DNA from 2 places in the Bradyrhizobium sp. Kon37 genome. Region 1 is predicted to be linked to the other one. Evidence: predicted binding sites of a transcription regulator. Region 1 holds the regulator's gene; the other holds the start of a gene.
The links. Region 1 encodes LexA, which represses DNA repair genes until DNA is damaged. Its sites were predicted from a motif close to TGTTCNNNNTGTGTTCNG; they were not measured.
Positions count from the first base shown of each region.

Region 2: the regulator LexA is predicted to act here: its motif matches at 3,098-3,115, upstream of AC0L3J_RS04400 (DUF3072 domain-containing protein).

Region 1 is NZ_JBVVOY010000029.1:18,830-26,556, forward strand. It holds gene AC0L3J_RS32650 (ComEC/Rec2 family competence protein) at 1-1,801, shown strand, start outside; gene AC0L3J_RS32655 (GAF domain-containing protein) at 1,811-2,752, opposite strand; gene AC0L3J_RS32660 (hypothetical protein) at 2,974-3,408, opposite strand; gene lexA (transcriptional repressor LexA) at 3,904-4,605, opposite strand; gene AC0L3J_RS32670 (molybdopterin molybdotransferase MoeA) at 4,781-5,992, opposite strand; gene AC0L3J_RS32675 (hypothetical protein) at 6,237-6,428, opposite strand; gene AC0L3J_RS32680 (HAD family hydrolase) at 6,598-7,224, opposite strand; gene AC0L3J_RS32685 (alpha-hydroxy acid oxidase) at 7,239-7,727, opposite strand, start outside.
Region 2 is NZ_JBVVOY010000002.1:51,312-59,038, reverse strand. It holds gene AC0L3J_RS04425 (VOC family protein) at 1-439, opposite strand, end outside; gene AC0L3J_RS04420 (VOC family protein) at 665-1,063, opposite strand; gene AC0L3J_RS04415 (hypothetical protein) at 1,324-1,566, shown strand; gene AC0L3J_RS04410 (hypothetical protein) at 1,572-1,841, shown strand; gene AC0L3J_RS04405 (hypothetical protein) at 2,523-2,759, shown strand; gene AC0L3J_RS04400 (DUF3072 domain-containing protein) at 2,837-3,040, opposite strand; gene AC0L3J_RS04395 (hypothetical protein) at 3,457-3,837, shown strand; gene AC0L3J_RS04390 (hypothetical protein) at 3,860-4,384, opposite strand; gene AC0L3J_RS04385 (hypothetical protein) at 4,603-4,779, opposite strand; gene AC0L3J_RS04380 (hypothetical protein) at 4,955-5,227, opposite strand; gene AC0L3J_RS04375 (hypothetical protein) at 5,354-5,656, opposite strand; gene AC0L3J_RS04370 (hypothetical protein) at 5,900-6,085, opposite strand; gene AC0L3J_RS04365 (HU family DNA-binding protein) at 6,498-6,794, shown strand; gene AC0L3J_RS04360 (DUF2934 domain-containing protein) at 6,931-7,107, shown strand; gene AC0L3J_RS04355 (hypothetical protein) at 7,347-7,574, opposite strand; gene AC0L3J_RS04350 (hypothetical protein) at 7,672-7,727, shown strand, end outside.

The DNA.
Region 1 (7,727 bases):
CACGGCGATGGAGGCGCAACGCAGCGACGTCAGACTTGAGCGCGTGCGCCTGTCGGTCCGCAAAGGCACCGCGCCGGAGGTCGGTAGTTTCGTTCAGCTGAAGGCACGGCTGATGCCGCCGCTCGCGCCGGTGCGGCCCGGCAGCTACGACTTTTCGCGTGACATGTTCTTCCAGGGCATCGGCGCCTCCGGCTTTGCGATGGGCGCAATCACGGTGGCGCCGCCGCCCGAGACCGCCGGCTTGCGGCTGCGTTATGCGGCCTTCATGCAAGGCCTGCGCGATGCGATCGATGCCCGCATCCGGGCGACGCTCGACGGCGACAACAGGGCGATCGCGACCGCGCTGCTTACCGGGCGGCGCGATGCGATCACCACGCCCGTCAACGATGCGATGTTCATCTCCGGTCTCGGCCACGTGCTCTCGATTTCCGGTTATCACATGGCCGTCGTTGCCGGTGTCGTGTTCTTCGCGGTGCGCGCGCTGCTCGCTCTGATCCCGGGACTTGCGGCGGGCTTCGCCATCAAGAAATGGTCGGCGGCCGCCGCGCTGGTCGCTGCTGCGTTCTACCTGCTGCTGTCAGGCGCGGAGGTCGCAACGCAAAGATCGTTCTTCATGACGGCGGTGGTGCTGATCGCGGTGATGGTCGATCGCCGCGCCATCACCTTTCGCACGCTTGCTGTCGCCGCGCTGATCGTGCTGGCGGTCGCGCCGGAAGCACTGGTGCATCCGAGTTTTCAGATGTCGTTTGCGGCAACGCTCGGGCTCGTCGCCTTGGTGCAGATCGGCATGCCCAATTTGTTTGCCTCACCGGACCATTCGGCGACCGCGCGCATTGCGATGTGGGGTGGCCGCGAGATCGCGATGCTGTTCATGGCCTCGCTGATTGCGGGACTTGCGACCACGCCCTACGCCGCTTTCCATTTCCACCGTGTCACGCCGTTTGGCGTGCTTGCCAATCTGGGCGCGATGCCGGTGGTCTCGGCGCTGGTGATGCCGGCGGGATTGTTGGGGCTGCTTGCTGCGCCGTTCGGGCTGGACAGCGTGTTCTGGTGGCTGATGGGGATCGGCATCGACTGGATGGTCGCGGTCTCGCGCTGGGTCGCGGCATTGCCGGGCGCCGTCGGCCGCATCTCGGCGTTCGGGATCGCGCCGCTGATCGCGGCGAGCCTGGGAATCATCCTGCTGGGCTTGTTGCGCACGCCGCTACGCTGGTCCGGCGCCCTGGTGCTGCTGGCAGCGATCCTCTGGGGACTGTCGGCGCGGCAGCCCGACATCCTGATTGCCGGGGATGGCGCGAGCGTCGCGGTGCGGGGCAGGGACGGATATCTGCACCTGATCAGGACGAGCAAGGACAGCTTTCTGCTCAAGGAATGGCTCGCTGCCGACGCCGATCCGCGCGATGCGGGCCGAGCCTCTCTGGCCGATGGCGTGTCCTGTGACGAATCCGGCTGCGTGACGCCACTGGCCGACGGAAGGTTGGTCGCGCTGGCACTGCGCGTCGACGCTCTCGCGGACGATTGCAGTCGGGCCGCGCTGGTGGTGACGACGCGCCCCGCGCCACCCGATTGCGCGGCGATGGTGGTCGATCGGCAACGGCTCGCCAGCCAGAGTGCGCTGGCGTTGACGCAACGTGGTGACGGCTTTGCGGTTCACGCGGTGAGGGCGAGAGGCACGAGCCGCCCCTGGTTGCCGGCCGGCGCAGGCGAGGGAGATTTCGACGGCAGCCTTGCGCCGAAGGCGATCGCGCCCCGCATCAAGGACGCAACGCCGGCGGAGACCGACTTGCAGGCCGACGATTGATTGGATCGGTTACAAGTACCAGGCCAGTACGGCGTCGAGCCTGGAATTGCCGATGACCGGCAGGGCCACCATTCGGCTCAGTCCGGATGTGCAGGCTTCGAGACCGGCGACCGAGCCGTCATGCACTAGATCGGCGTTGAGCGCGGGCATGCCGGTGGCCCAGGCCCCGCCGATGCTGCCTTCGCCTCTGGCAATGGATTTATCCGCATAGAGCGCGGCAAGGTCGGTCTGCGCGCTGCAATCGCCGGCGCGGAACACCAGTGCCGAGCGGGTCTCGTTCGGGATCCAGATCTCGAAGCGTCGCGCAATCGGCGTGGCCTGCGCGGAGAGGAATGTCAGGACCCAGGTCTGGTCCGCGCCCGTCCGATAGGGCACGCCGACGCCGAAATTGATCCCGACCTTGGCCGCGTCCTCCCAGCGCAGAAAACTCCTGGCGTCGTGCAGGTCCTTTATGATCAGCGGCAGGCCCGCCTTCCAGGTGCGGCCAGGCAGGCCAAAGCCGCGAGGAAATTTGGTGTGGCGGGAGTTGAATTCAAACATGTCGGCGGTGCCGTAATAGCCGTCGACAAGCCCCATCTCGTGGGAGGCATCAGGGTCGTTGTGCCAGAGCTCGATCGCCCCGACATGCGCTTCGTCCTCGCCGCAGAACAGCACCATGACGGCTTGCAGGAATTCACCCGCAAACACCGGCACCGCGACGCCGCAGGTGAGGCCGGCCGCGAGCGCCTGATCGGTCCGTTTGAAATAGGAGTTGGCGAATTTGGTGAGGATCACGGGGTGGCCCACGGCCCAGGCCTTGCCCGGAAGTCCCTCGTCATATCCGAAGTGCAGCTCTTCGCTGACGGCCTTGAACGCGGACAGCCCTTCGCCACAGAGACCGCCACCAAACTCCAGCCGCGTGCGCGTCCGATCGGGCACCCAGAGTTCAACGACGCGAAGGAAGGTTTTCATCGAGCGTGTCCGCCGTCTCAAGCCCTGACAGCATCGGTCATTTGGCTGCGAAGCGGACGTTCAAAATTCAGGCAGGGCGGCTCAAACTTCGTGCGGCGGAGAGGTGCGGGCTTGGTCCATCCGATTGGATTTCGCGGACGCAAGCCGTACCATCTCGCCGGCCACGGCCGGCGATGGCAATTCAATCCTGACCCCCGACCTCGTAGCCGGAGGCGGCTGTGTCAGCCGATCGGCAGGTGCCTGACGGTCGGCTGCCGGTCGGCGGTAATCTGCGCCTTGTGCTCGCGCTCGGTGACCGACTGAGTCACCGGCAGTTGCAGAACGGTCGCGCGCTGGCCTTCGACGAGCTGCGTCACCAGCACGTATTTGCCGTCCGGGAATTCGATCGCATCATGATGGCGGTCGGGAACGTGCGGGTCGATCTTGCCGAACTTGCCCACGCGGGAATTGATGGTGCGCGTCCAGATCCAGCGATTGTCGTAGCGAACGTCGTCGGCGAAGGCGAGCTCCGTTCCCGGCAGCAGGCAGACGGCAACAGACGGATCGGCTGCCGAGGCGAAGCCGCGCGTCGAGGTGCCGCGGAAGCTTGTCGTGACGATCGTCTCGCCGACTTCGGCGGGGCGCGACGCGACGGCATGCAGGCTGTAGTCACACATCGGGTGCTCCTCATGCTGGGATAGCAACCCGCGTCTCTTAATCGAGGCGCAGGCCTCTATCAGAGTTGAAGCATGAACGCTCTGCTTGGTTGTGGGCAAATCTGCGGCTGGTTTCCGGGAGCCGCGATCACATTATCTTTCCCGAATTCAATAGGAACAAAGCGAGTTGCGATGCATTCGGGAGGCGCGTGCGCGAATATCGCCGGCTTAACTGCAACGGTCGAGCTTGATCGCTGGATGGTGTTTCCTCGAACACTCGAGCCGCGAAGCGGTGCCGTTTGAAGCGGTGCTGTTTCGTGGGCGTCGCGAGGAGCCAGCGCCGAAGGAGGGGCCGGATAGTCTGTGCAGAACCAGAAAGACTACCCAGCCGGAGACGACGATGATCCGCTCCAATCGCTGACCGGCGATGCCGGTAGGAAGCGCGCGAGGCGCCAGGCACCTCCGGTATGAAGTACTCCCGATATTAAGGACTCCCGGTATCAAGGACTCCCGGTATCAGTACTTCCGGTAAAGCCCGATCAGCTTGCCTTGAATCTTCACCCGGTTGGGCGGCAGGATGCGGACCTCATAGGCTGCGTTGGCGGGCTCGAGCGCGATCGAGGCGCCGCGGCGGCGGAAGCGCTTCAGCGTCGCTTCCTCGTCGTCGATCAGCGCCACCACGATGTCGCCTGTATCGGCGCTCTCGTTGCGCTGGATCAGCGCCATGTCGCCGTCGAGGATGCCGGCCTCGACCATGGAATCACCGCGCACTTCGAGCGCGTAATGCTCGCCCGAGCCGAGCATGTCGGGCGGCACGCTGATCGTATGGCTGCGGGTCTGCAACGCCTCGATCGGCGTGCCGGCCGCGATGCGGCCCATCACCGGCACCGCGACGGGACGTTCGCCGTCGTCCGCGGGCAGGCTGGAGCTCGCACGCACCTTGCCGAGATTGCCCTCGATGACGCTCGGCGTGAAGCCGCGGCGGCTGCCGGCGGCTGCCTGGAGCTCCGGCAGCTTGATGACTTCAATCGCACGGGCGCGGTTGGGCAGGCGTCGGATGAAGCCACGCTCCTCGAGCGCCGTGATCAGGCGATGGATGCCCGACTTCGAGCGCAGATCGAGCGCATCCTTCATCTCGTCGAAGGAGGGCGGCACGCCGCTTTCCTTCAGACGTTCACTGATGAACCGCAGAAGCTCGTATTGTTTGCGCGTTAACATCTCGACCAAAGTCCCCCGGTTGATGTCGTCCGATTCCGAGACGCAGAGTTCGGCAATAAGCCGCTACATACTCGAAACAAATCATGAACGGACACTATATGTTCGATACATGTTCCGCAACTGCTTAATTTACCGTGAACAGAGCAAAGTTCGCGGAACGCGCATTGCGGGACGCTCAGACGGGGAGCCGCAACACTTCGCAAGCCGTGCCGGCCTCGGCCTTCGGCGCGAACGGTGCGCGCACGAGAAGTACCTGTGCTGCAGCGAGATTCGCAAGCAGCGAAGAGTCCTGATGATTGACGGGAAGAACGACGCGCGTGCCATCGTCACGCTCCTCCAGATGCGCGCGCAGATAGTCCTCGCGCTGGTCGTTGGCGCCGATTTCGCGGCCGAGCACGGCGCGTTCACGGCGATGGTGAATCACCGAACGGCCCGACAGGGCGCGAATCAGCGGCACCATGAACAGGAAAGCGCACACGTAGGACGACACGGGATTGCCCGGCAGGCCGATCACCCCCATTGCGCCGAGCCGCCCGTGCATCATCGGCTTGCCTGGCCGCATCGCGATCTTCCAGAACGCCAGTGCGATGCCTTCCTCCCTCAGTGCCTGCTGGACCAGATCGTGGTCGCCGACCGATGCGCCGCCGGTCGTGATCAGGATGTCGGCGCCGCTCTCGCGGGCGCGGCGGATGCCGGCGGTGGTCGCCTCCAGCGTGTCGGCGGCAATACCAAGGTCGATGGTCTCGGCGCCCTCGCTGCGGGCGAGCGCGTGCAGGGCGTAGCCGTTGGAGTAGACGATCTGGCCGTGGCCGGGCGTGGTGCCCGGCATCACCAGCTCGTCGCCGGTGGCGAGAATCGCGACCCTCGGACGCCTGAAAACGGCAAGGTGCGGATGGTTCATCCCGGCGGCGAGCGCGAGGTCGCGCTCGGTGAGACGACTTCCCTTGCGCAGGAGCACGTCGCCCTCGCGGAAATCGACGCCGGCGGCGCGGATGTGCCGTCCGGCGATGGCGGCTTCTTTGATCGTGATACGCTTGCCGGCGGCGACCGTGTCCTCCTGGATCACGACGGCGTCCGCGCCAAAGGGAACGACGCCGCCGGTGAAGATCCGCACGGCCTCGCCGGCGCCGACCGTCCCCGCGAACGGTCGGCCTGCCGCGACTTCGCCGATGACGGTGAGTTCCGAATCGATCGTCGCGGCATCGGCCGCGCGCACCGCGTAGCCGTCCATCGCCGACATCGCCTGCGGCGGCTGCGTGCGCCGCGCCGCGACGTCACGCGCGAGCACGCGATGGTAGGCCTCGTCGAGGGAAATCATTTCTTCCGGCAGCGGCTCTGCACCCGCCAGCACCGCGGCAAGCGCGTCAGAAACCGGCATCAAGGCCACGGCGAAAACTCCTGCTCGGCACGTTCGGGCGAATGTTCCGCACGTCTTCTAGCCGAGCGCGGGCGCAGAGGCAAAAACGGCTAAGCGGGCGCAGTCATCCCGCCGCTTCACATTGTTCCGGAAGGCAGGATCAAGCGCGTCGCGGCATGATCCAAAGAACCCGACAGATCGGCAGGAGAGTGGTCATGGGAGCGACGAAAATCACGGCAAGGCGAGAACGACGAGCGCCCCGGGCCTGGATCGATCAGCTCCCTGGCTGCCCGGGAGTTACGTCGGGCGCCTTGGGTCCCTGATCCTTGTCGGGCAGCGGATCAGCCTGAGATTTCAGGTCCGCGGCTTTGCTCACGAGCTTGGCGGAAAGGTCCGAATCTGAAGTTGTCCTGGCGAATTCAAGAAGAAGAGAGGCCTGCTTGGTGAGGTAGGTCTTGCCCAGCACGATGATGCATCCGTCCGTAGAAGTCCCAACGGACTCTAAGAGTCCGGAAGGCGGTATTCCGTTCCGGGAACTCTGTATAAAAATGCACAAAGTGATTGGGTTCCTCAATTTTTTTCAAAATTGTTCCCGTTGGCCGTGCCGCCAAGGGTTTCGCGACGACGCCTCGTCGTCAGATGCCCAATGCCTTCAACGCGTTCCCGACGTCACGTGGCGAGGTCACATGCACCGCCGTCAAGCCGCGCGCCCGCGCTCCCTCGATGTTTTCGGCAAGATCGTCGAAGAACACGATGCGCCCGGCGGGCACGCCGATCGCCGCAACGACGTGGTCGAAGGCGTCCGCATCCGGTTTGCGCAAGCCGATGCTGGACGACAAATACAGCTCGCGGAAATGGCCGAGGAGGTCGGCATATTCCCTTGAGAAATGGTCCACGTGCGGCCGGTTGGTGTTGGAGAAAGCGTAGAGCGGCATCTGCTTCGCTGCGCGCGGCAGCAGCTCGGCGATGTCAGGCATTTCGCCGGCGAAGATCGCGTTCCAGCCTTCCAGGAACTGCGCGTCCGAAATGCCGATACCGAGCGAGGCTCGCAGTGAGGCGAAATAATCCTCATCGCTGATCTTCCCCATCTCGTGCAGCCGATAGGCTTCGCTGTCCCGCACATAGCGCGCGACGATGGCTTCAGGCTTGCAGCCGGCATGTCCCGCCCAGCAGGCGATCGCCTTGGAGAAATCGATATCGAGCACCACGCGGCCGAGATCGAACAGAAGCGCATCCGCGCTGCCGGGAGAGAGCGATGTCACCTGCGTCCTTTCACTCAGTATCGATACGGCTCGTGGTCGAACAGCGGAAACGCGCTGAACACACTCGGCGCGTTGGTTGCGGTCGCCTGGTGCAGGCAGGATTTATTGACCTCGGCGAACGAGGTCGCACCCAAGAGGCCGAGGCAGCGCAGCACTTCGTCCTCGAGCAGCTCCAGCATGCGGGCCACGCCGGCTTCGCCGGCCGCCGCCAGCGCCCAGCATTGCAGCCGGCCGATGCCGACGAGGTCGGCGCCCGCCGCGATCGCCTTGACGATGTCGGTGCCGCGACAGATGCCGCCATCGACCATGATCTTGGCGCGGCCGTTCACGGCCTCGACGATCTCGGGCAGCACGTGCATGGCGCCGCGACCGTGATCGAGCTGACGGCCGCCATGGTTGGAGACGTAGATCCATTCGACGCCGTGATCGATCGCGATCAGCGCGTCCTCCGGCGTCGCGATGCCCTTGAGGATCAGCGGGATCTTGAACTTGTCCTTGATCAT
Region 2 (7,727 bases), on a different contig from region 1:
TGTTGGGCATCGACGACCACGGCTCCTGCGGTGGCTTCGGATCGCCCTTCTGCAAGATCTCGATCGAGTGCAGATCGGGCGAGCGGACGAAGGCCATGTTGCCGTCGCGCGGCGGCCGGTTGATGGTGACGCCCGCCTTCATCAGCTTCTCGCAGGTGGCGTAGATGTCGTCGACCTCATAGGCGAGATGCCCGAAGAAGCGGTCCTCGCCATACTTCTCCTCGTCCCAATTCCAGGTGAGCTCGACCAGCGGCGCGCCGCGCGTCTGCGGCTGCTTCTTCAGCGCTTCGAGATCGTCCGACGAGCACAGGAACACCAGCGTGAAACGCCCCTTGTCGTTCTCGATCCGCCGCACCTCCGTCAAGCCCAGCGCATCCTGGTAAAACTTCAGCGCGACATCGAGATTGCGCACGCGCAGCATGGTGTGGAGGTATCGCATGGTTGTTGCTCCCTTGAACGGATGGGGTTTTGCTTTGGGCCGGGACGGCGGGGGTAGGAGATAGCAGGAAAATCCCGGGAGGGGCAGGGGGCGGGTGCACGTGTGCGTGAGGGCGAAGCCAGCTGATGAAGTAATCAGCCGGCGAATTTCAATGCACTTTCACAGCAAATCCATTGCAGCACACGCGCCCCTGGCAATGTGTGCGGGCCGGTCTGTCGCCGCGGCCTATTGCGCAGCGAGGCGCTTCCCGGCGTCCTCGATCGGCGGCATGAAGAGCGATACTGCGGTGCCTTCGGGGTCACGAAACTGGAACGTCTTGTTGCCCCAAGGCATCGTCTTCAGCTCATGCACCAGCGTGACCTTGTCTTTCAGGCGCTGATAATCCGCATCGATGTCTTCGACTTGAAACTCGATCACGGCGGTGCGGTTGGCGCCGGGCTCGGCACTGTTTTCTTTCCAGAGCGCGACGGTCTCGGCTGCGCCGATCGCCAGGTTGGCGCCCGGCGTCACGATCTTGGCGAACACCGGCGCGAGCCATTCGGCGGAAACTCCGGTGATCATTTCGTAGAACGAAACCATGATTTTGATGTCGGTGGCGATCAGGCGAGTGGAGGCGAACTTCATGGCATGTCCTTTGGTTGACCGCAGATTTGAGCGGCATCGCGGGGCTCGTCGCACACCGCTGCTGCCACCCTGATGTCAGCAGTCACGATGCCGCGCCGAGCGCCTGAACTAAGGGCATGAATTGCGATGACAATGCTCAAGCGCTAGACGACGAGCCCCTTCACGCGAAGCGCCCTGCAGCGCTAACCGGGCCGTTGGAACGGTGACGCCAACCGCAGAATTGGCCACCTCGCTCACGGGTGGACAGGATTGTGTAGCCGTTGGCAGATGAACTCCTTGCGGAGCTGACGCGACTAACGGCCATGGCCAATATTCTAGGCGAGCTTCTGTTTGCACTTATCCGCTCGATTGTTGCTGGATGGGCGTATGCGCTCTGGGTCAAACTGGCGACATGGCTCGAGCCGAGAATCCAACGGCGTTGGGTGAAAATTGCCGCAGGAGGCCTCCTCGGCCTGGCAGCCTTTTTTATGATTCCGATCGTGATGGGACTGTTGGGGCTTTGAAGACAATGAAATCGGGTGTCGTCATCGCACTGGCAATCGGGGCACTCGTCTCGACGGTGCTCCTCGTCATGGAGCAGCTCACCGACTACTCCATCGCTGTGATGGCATGGGAGATGCCGGGCATCTCCGCAGCTTACCTTTTCTGGGGAGCTGTCGGCAGTTCCGTTTTCCTGGGCGTCGCCATCACTTGGGCCGTGAATGCCATCGTTTACGGGGCCCCCGCCTTCGTTGTCCTCACAGTCATCAAGCTGGCAATCCGCGATCTACCGAAGTGACAGGATTGAGCTCGGCGGCGGAGCCGTTGCTCAGCGTGTCCAAGAAAATGAGCGGCAGCAGGTCATGCAAGGCGCCGGACGCGCCTGCGTGATCGTCTGAAATTTCGCCTGCCTGCGAGCGGCCGGACGGTCGGCATCATGAACCACGACGGAGTTCGAGGCGACGAATGCCCGTAAACGAAGGTCTCTCGTCGTGAAATGGTTTAGACGATACGCAGTTGGCTGCCTGATCGCGGTGCTCCTTTTCGCGGGCCGGGACAGTTATAAACGGCCGGGCGAAGACATGCGCTACGGGGCCATCCTTATGGTAGCCGCCGGTTGGCCTGTTGTTGCCGCGATGGTCGTGGGAAGCACCATCGGTGACATCGTCCATGACGTGAAGCAAGGCAAAGCGGGATGAGTGCCCGGCTGGCAAAGCGGACAGGCCGCGATCCCGGCAAACAAGTTTTGGAGCCCACTACGTTTCGTGCGCTTAATTGACGCCCCCCATGTTCGGCGAAATGCAGCGCGCTTAACGTTTGTGAATGCCGCGTTGCCTCAACGCCTGCAACCTTCCCAAATATCGGCGGCACTTCTGATCATCGATGGAGGCATGTTCTTCCGTCTCACGGGGGCGGGCGTGCATGCCCGCATCGGCGTCCGTCCGCCAACGAGAGTAGTCGTGATCATTGTGAGCTGGGGATGGTGATGTTGCTTCTGGAAGAGTTCAACGCACGAACGCTGTCGCACATGGACAAGGCGTTGGAGTGCGTCAGCGAGATGATGCCCGAGGTAATGGAAGCCTACGCCGCGCGCCGGTATGTCGCCGAACGGATCATCCATTGCGCCAAGCACGAGACACGCGAGATCGACGGCCTCGTCGCGGCCGGTCGGCGTGCGGTCGCTGAGCTGGCTGTCCGGGTCGTCGAAAGCGATTAGCTGTCTGGTCGCGAACAGCGGCAGCGTTCCGGTCAGCCGCCGCCTGTCAATCCGTGTTTCGCAATGCCTGAAGCTGTCTATTTCTCGAGCCCGGCCTTCTGCCGCATCGTGTCGATCAGCTCTGACGCCTCCGCCTTGGTCAGATCCTCTTTGGGGAGGGGCTTGTGGGCCTGCTCGGCGAGGGTCTTGAGGTAGGATTCCTGGGCGCCGGTCATCGGGTCGTCCCCGGATACCCAATCCTTCGGATCCTTTTGGGTGTTGCCGGCGGTGTTGCCGGCCATCTTGTTGTCAGTCACAGCGATCTCTCCTTTTCAGGCTCAATGCCGACTGATGCTTTTTGTTCCTTATTTGTTCGTGGCTGGCCCATGACGCGGCTGGGGCGCACTTTGCCCGGATCAGCGTCGGGAGATGATCACGAAACGGCCGGCATCGATCGGCGTCTGCGCATCAGACTTAGCTTGCGCCCCCAATCGAGGATCGGTGCCTCAACGGCGACGTGCGAGGCGGCGGCGAGATCAACGGAGAGCAGGATAGAGTGCCCGCAACTGCGCGGAGTGCACTCACCAGTTGCCGAGCGGAAATCTATCACGATTGAACCCGGGCGAAGCGCGGCGCGACCAACCGCCATGCTGCAAAGCCTGCCCGGCATCGGAATTGGCTTCGCGGCCTAGGTGCCAAGACACTAAAGAGGAATGTCGTGAAGGCGATCACGCTGCTCGCGGTGGCGGCCATGCTGCTGGTGGAAGTCTTCGGGTCGAAGGCGAGCGTCGGCGGCTCGATGAGCTTCATGCTGATCTTCGTGCTCGTGATGCTGGCTGTCGCGATCTTCGAGGCGTGGTCGAACAAGCGCGGCGCGACGGGATGGATCGTCAATTTGATCGCTTCGGTGGTTGGCGGGCTGGTTGCGGTTGCCCTGATCGGAATGGCCATGGAGGCGATGCTGCCTTACCTTCACCTCGACGGTTCGCTCGCATCCTCCCAGAATCCCCTGAAATACGTTCTGGTCGCAGCCATTGCGATCTGCATGGTGCTGGGATCGTGGCTGCCGCTACGAGCCGTCAACCGGCTTCGTCACTGAAGGGCATCCAGCGTCGCGCTCCCTAGCGCTTTGCTTCCTGCTTGCCACGCCTGACATCCTCAGCTTCGTCCACGAGCTTCAAGGTTGTGCCGTCGTAGGTCAGCTTCAGCCCACGGCCGACGGTCCATATCCATCCTTCCCGAGCGTCGCTGGTTGGCTGGGCATTGAACTGGTCGGATATCGATTTGACTGCAGCGTCTTTGGCCGCAGCGTCCTGGGCACCAGGGTTGTTCAACTCCGCATCGACGCGCCAGATGGGATGTTTGGGGTCCGGATTCTTGGGGTCAACGTCGTCGGCAAAGATCGTGACCTTGGCGCCGTCGACTGCGCATTCGAGGACGTAGGAATCGCGAAGCTGACGGCAGCGGTAGCGACGTTGCGTGATGAGCTTGTTGGTCTCGTCGAATGTCATTCCGGGCGAAAAGCCGAGAATGTCGGACTTCTTCACGAGTGCCAGAGACGAAGGCTTCAGAAAGCCGGGCTGTACCGACACGAGAACGGCAGCAGCAACAACGATCAAGCCGGCGATAACAATGGCAATCTTCATCAGCCCCTCATAAGAAACGTCCGACCATACAACGGCCGAAGCGTTCTAGCAGCCATTGCGCTGCATGGTTCGAGCCGCCCGCTGTCTTTGTAGGACCGCAGCTCGGAAGATCGCAGCTTCGGAAGATCGCATGGCAACTATCGGCTGGTCATGAACGTAGAAAACCGCCCCTGACATGACCAGGGGCGGCTCTCACCAAACGGGGTTTCGAACGCGATCTAGTGACCGGTGCCGGGCTTCGTCGTCTTCGGCGGCTTGCCGTCTTCGATCCGGCCTTCGTTGCGCAGGTCGCGACCTTCCTGAGCCTTCTTCTGGCTCTCGGGGGACTTGCCGTGTTCGTTCATCTCTTCTTTGATGAACCCGGCGCCTTCCTTCACTTTGCCTTCAACGCTCATGACGATCTCCCTTGCTGGAGATGGGGCAACTCGCGGCGAGAGCTGACCGTTCCGGTGCGCGCACAATTGTGAGGCGTGCATTCGCGGCAGGTTCCAAAAAAGACCCTTCTCATGAAATGGCCGCGCCGCCTTGTGGGAAGCGACGCGGCCGGGAGCAGCCGTACAGGAAAACGGCTTACTTCATGTTGCTGCGGGTCCTGGTGCCGCCCTGGTCGCTGCCGGGGCCGGAGCCACCCTGGCCGGAGGCGTCGGGCCTCACCGTTCCGCCCTTGCTCATGCCGTCATGGCTCATGCCGGTCGTGCCGCTGCTCATCGTGCCCTTGTCCGTGTTGGTCATGCCGGGCTTCTGCATGTTGTCGGACTGCGGGGCAGGGCCCGTCTGGTTCTGCGCAAAAGCGGAGCCGCACATGAGGCCGAGGGCGGCGGTCGCAATGATGAGCTTCTTCATCTCAAACTCCTGGTTGGTTGTGTGGGCCAACGGGAGCGCAGAAGCCGTGTTCCTAAAACTGGGCGTTCCGGAGTGCAAAAATTCTCGTCTGCGCGCGAACCGCTATCGACTTCGCTTGAAATCGCTCTAAGCCGCAATGCGCTGGTCGGCCGGGCCCGTCAGGTGCTTGAGCACTTCCGCGTGCTCCAGATCGGGAACCGCGATGGCCGTGTGGCTGTAGCTCGCATGGGTTCGTGAGTTTGCAATCCTGTCCAGGATCTCCCCGCCCTTGATGACGTGGAGGCCCATGCCCTCTCCGGATGGGAAGATCGCGAGCACCACGTCATAGGCGGTGATGACGGCGCGAAGCGCTTCGGCCTTGTCTTCGGCAATTTCGACGAAGACGCGAACATCGGCAGCGAGTTCACGCAGCTCGTTAAAATCCAGCACTTTGAGTTACTCCAACGCAACGATACTGAGAGGAGCTTGGAGGCGTTAGGTTACCGAAGTCTCAACGGCGCATGCCCGGTCACAGGTTTCTCGACCAGGCGCCCCGCGAGGCGATAGACAAGCGGGCATTGCCGCCCGCTCGGCAATGCGCCGGCACGGAAAGAACGTCTGGAACGGGGAGGGACGAAGCGCGCCTCATACCCCTAAGGGCGTCACACGATGCGCGCGTGACTTATGCGCGCTTTATTTGGCGTATCCCTGGGAGCGGAGCCACGCGATCTTGCGGTCGCCGTTGATCCAGTCGTCGGCATCTGCCTTGCTGGTGAAGCCCTTGATTTCGCGCTGTTCGCTGTCCGGGTAATCCGCCAGGATTTTCCAGTCGTTGTCTGCAATGCGGACGGTTTTGAAGGTCACTTTTGTTTTTGCCATGCCGCATTATGCAGGAGATGACCGGAAAAGAGAACCTGCCTTGTGACGGTCACCCGCGCGGCCCCAGGCGCAGAGCTGGGGGCCAGCCTGGCCGGCCGTGTGCGGCCGGGGCCCCCCGAAAAGGCGAAAGCCCCGCCTGGGGAAAGCGGGGCTCTCTGATGGGGGTGAAGCTTGGGGACTTCAAAGAGTTAGACGCCTCAGGGAGAAAATGGTTCAAGGCGGAAACGGCGCAAGCTGCGGCATCTTTGCCGCGGCGTCCGCCCCTCCCGCAGAACCCCCTGCTTGCGTTTTGGGCGTCGATGGGTTCTAAGCCCCGTCACTTCATGAAAGTTGGCATGAATCAGAAGCGCGTTGCGCGGTTGGACCGCGTCCTGAGCAAAGCCTGCTCGCGCGCACAGAAGGAAATTCAGACATGGCGAAGATGACCAAGACTCAGTTGATTGATGCAATTGCCGAGGGCACGCAGCTGTCGAAGAACGACGTGAAGTCGGTCATCGAGTACATGGCGACCGTCGGCTACAAGGAGCTCAACGAGTCCGGCGAGTTCGTCATTCCCGGCTTCGTGAAGATGTCGGTGGTGAACAAGCCGGCGACCGAAGCCCGCATGGGCGTCAATCCCTTCACTAAGGAGCCGATGCAGTTCGCCGCGAAGCCGGCGAGCAAGTCGGTCAAGGCCTCGCCGCTGAAGGTGGCCAAGGACTCCGTCTAAAGATTCGCGTTTTCGTTGCGGCGGCCGCTTTTCGCGGAGCGCCGCAATGATTGCTTGCTTGTGCTGAACCAATAAGGAACTCTCTTAGGGAACTCTCGGCCGTCGTCAGGCTTTGCTTCCGAAAGGGAGAAATCACATGACTGGTCTCAGCGAAGTAGAGATTCGAAACCGCGCCTATCACCTCTGGAAGGAGGCCGGCGAGCCCGCGGGCACGATGGACACCTTCTGGTACGAGGCCGAAAAGGAGCTTCTCGCCGAGCGGACCAAGCAAAGCGAAGTCCCGCCCGGGATGACCGACAATCTGCCGGTCTGACTTTGCCGGTCTAAGAGGCGGACAGAGTCGAGCGTCGACAGCTCTCAAAGCAGCCACCCGGCGTAACGCCCGGGTGGCTGCTTTGCTGTTCGGGCCATCGCTTGGATGGCGGCCGCCTCAAAGAAAAACCCCGGGCTTAGGGACCGGGGCTCTTCAAGCTGGTCGGCCGCGTCGCGACATGCCGCCAGCACCACTGCATTCGGCTTGACAACGCGATACGAAAAAAATCGTTCCGGCTGCTACTCCGCCGACACGGACACGTCGATGATCGCCGGCGTATCGACCTGGCGCTCGCGCCAGACGACGAGATCGCATTTGGGATTGAGCCACTGATACTCGGAGCCGCGCGCCTTCAGATGCGCAAGCGCTGCATCATGTGCGGCGGTCTGGTCCGGCGCCTCGACCATGATTTCCACGGTCTCCTCGATCTGACGCACCACCTCGACGGCGTAGTATTTTCTGGTCACGGTCCCTCGCTCCGGAATGACTAACGGGGAGGGCGATGGCGCGTTCCCCAAAAGAAAAACCCCGCGCTTTCGCACGGGGCCTTCCTGGCTGGCTGCGATGGGATTTCAGCGCCGCGCCGCCGGCCGCGTTCTCGAACTTAAGGTTGAAAACCC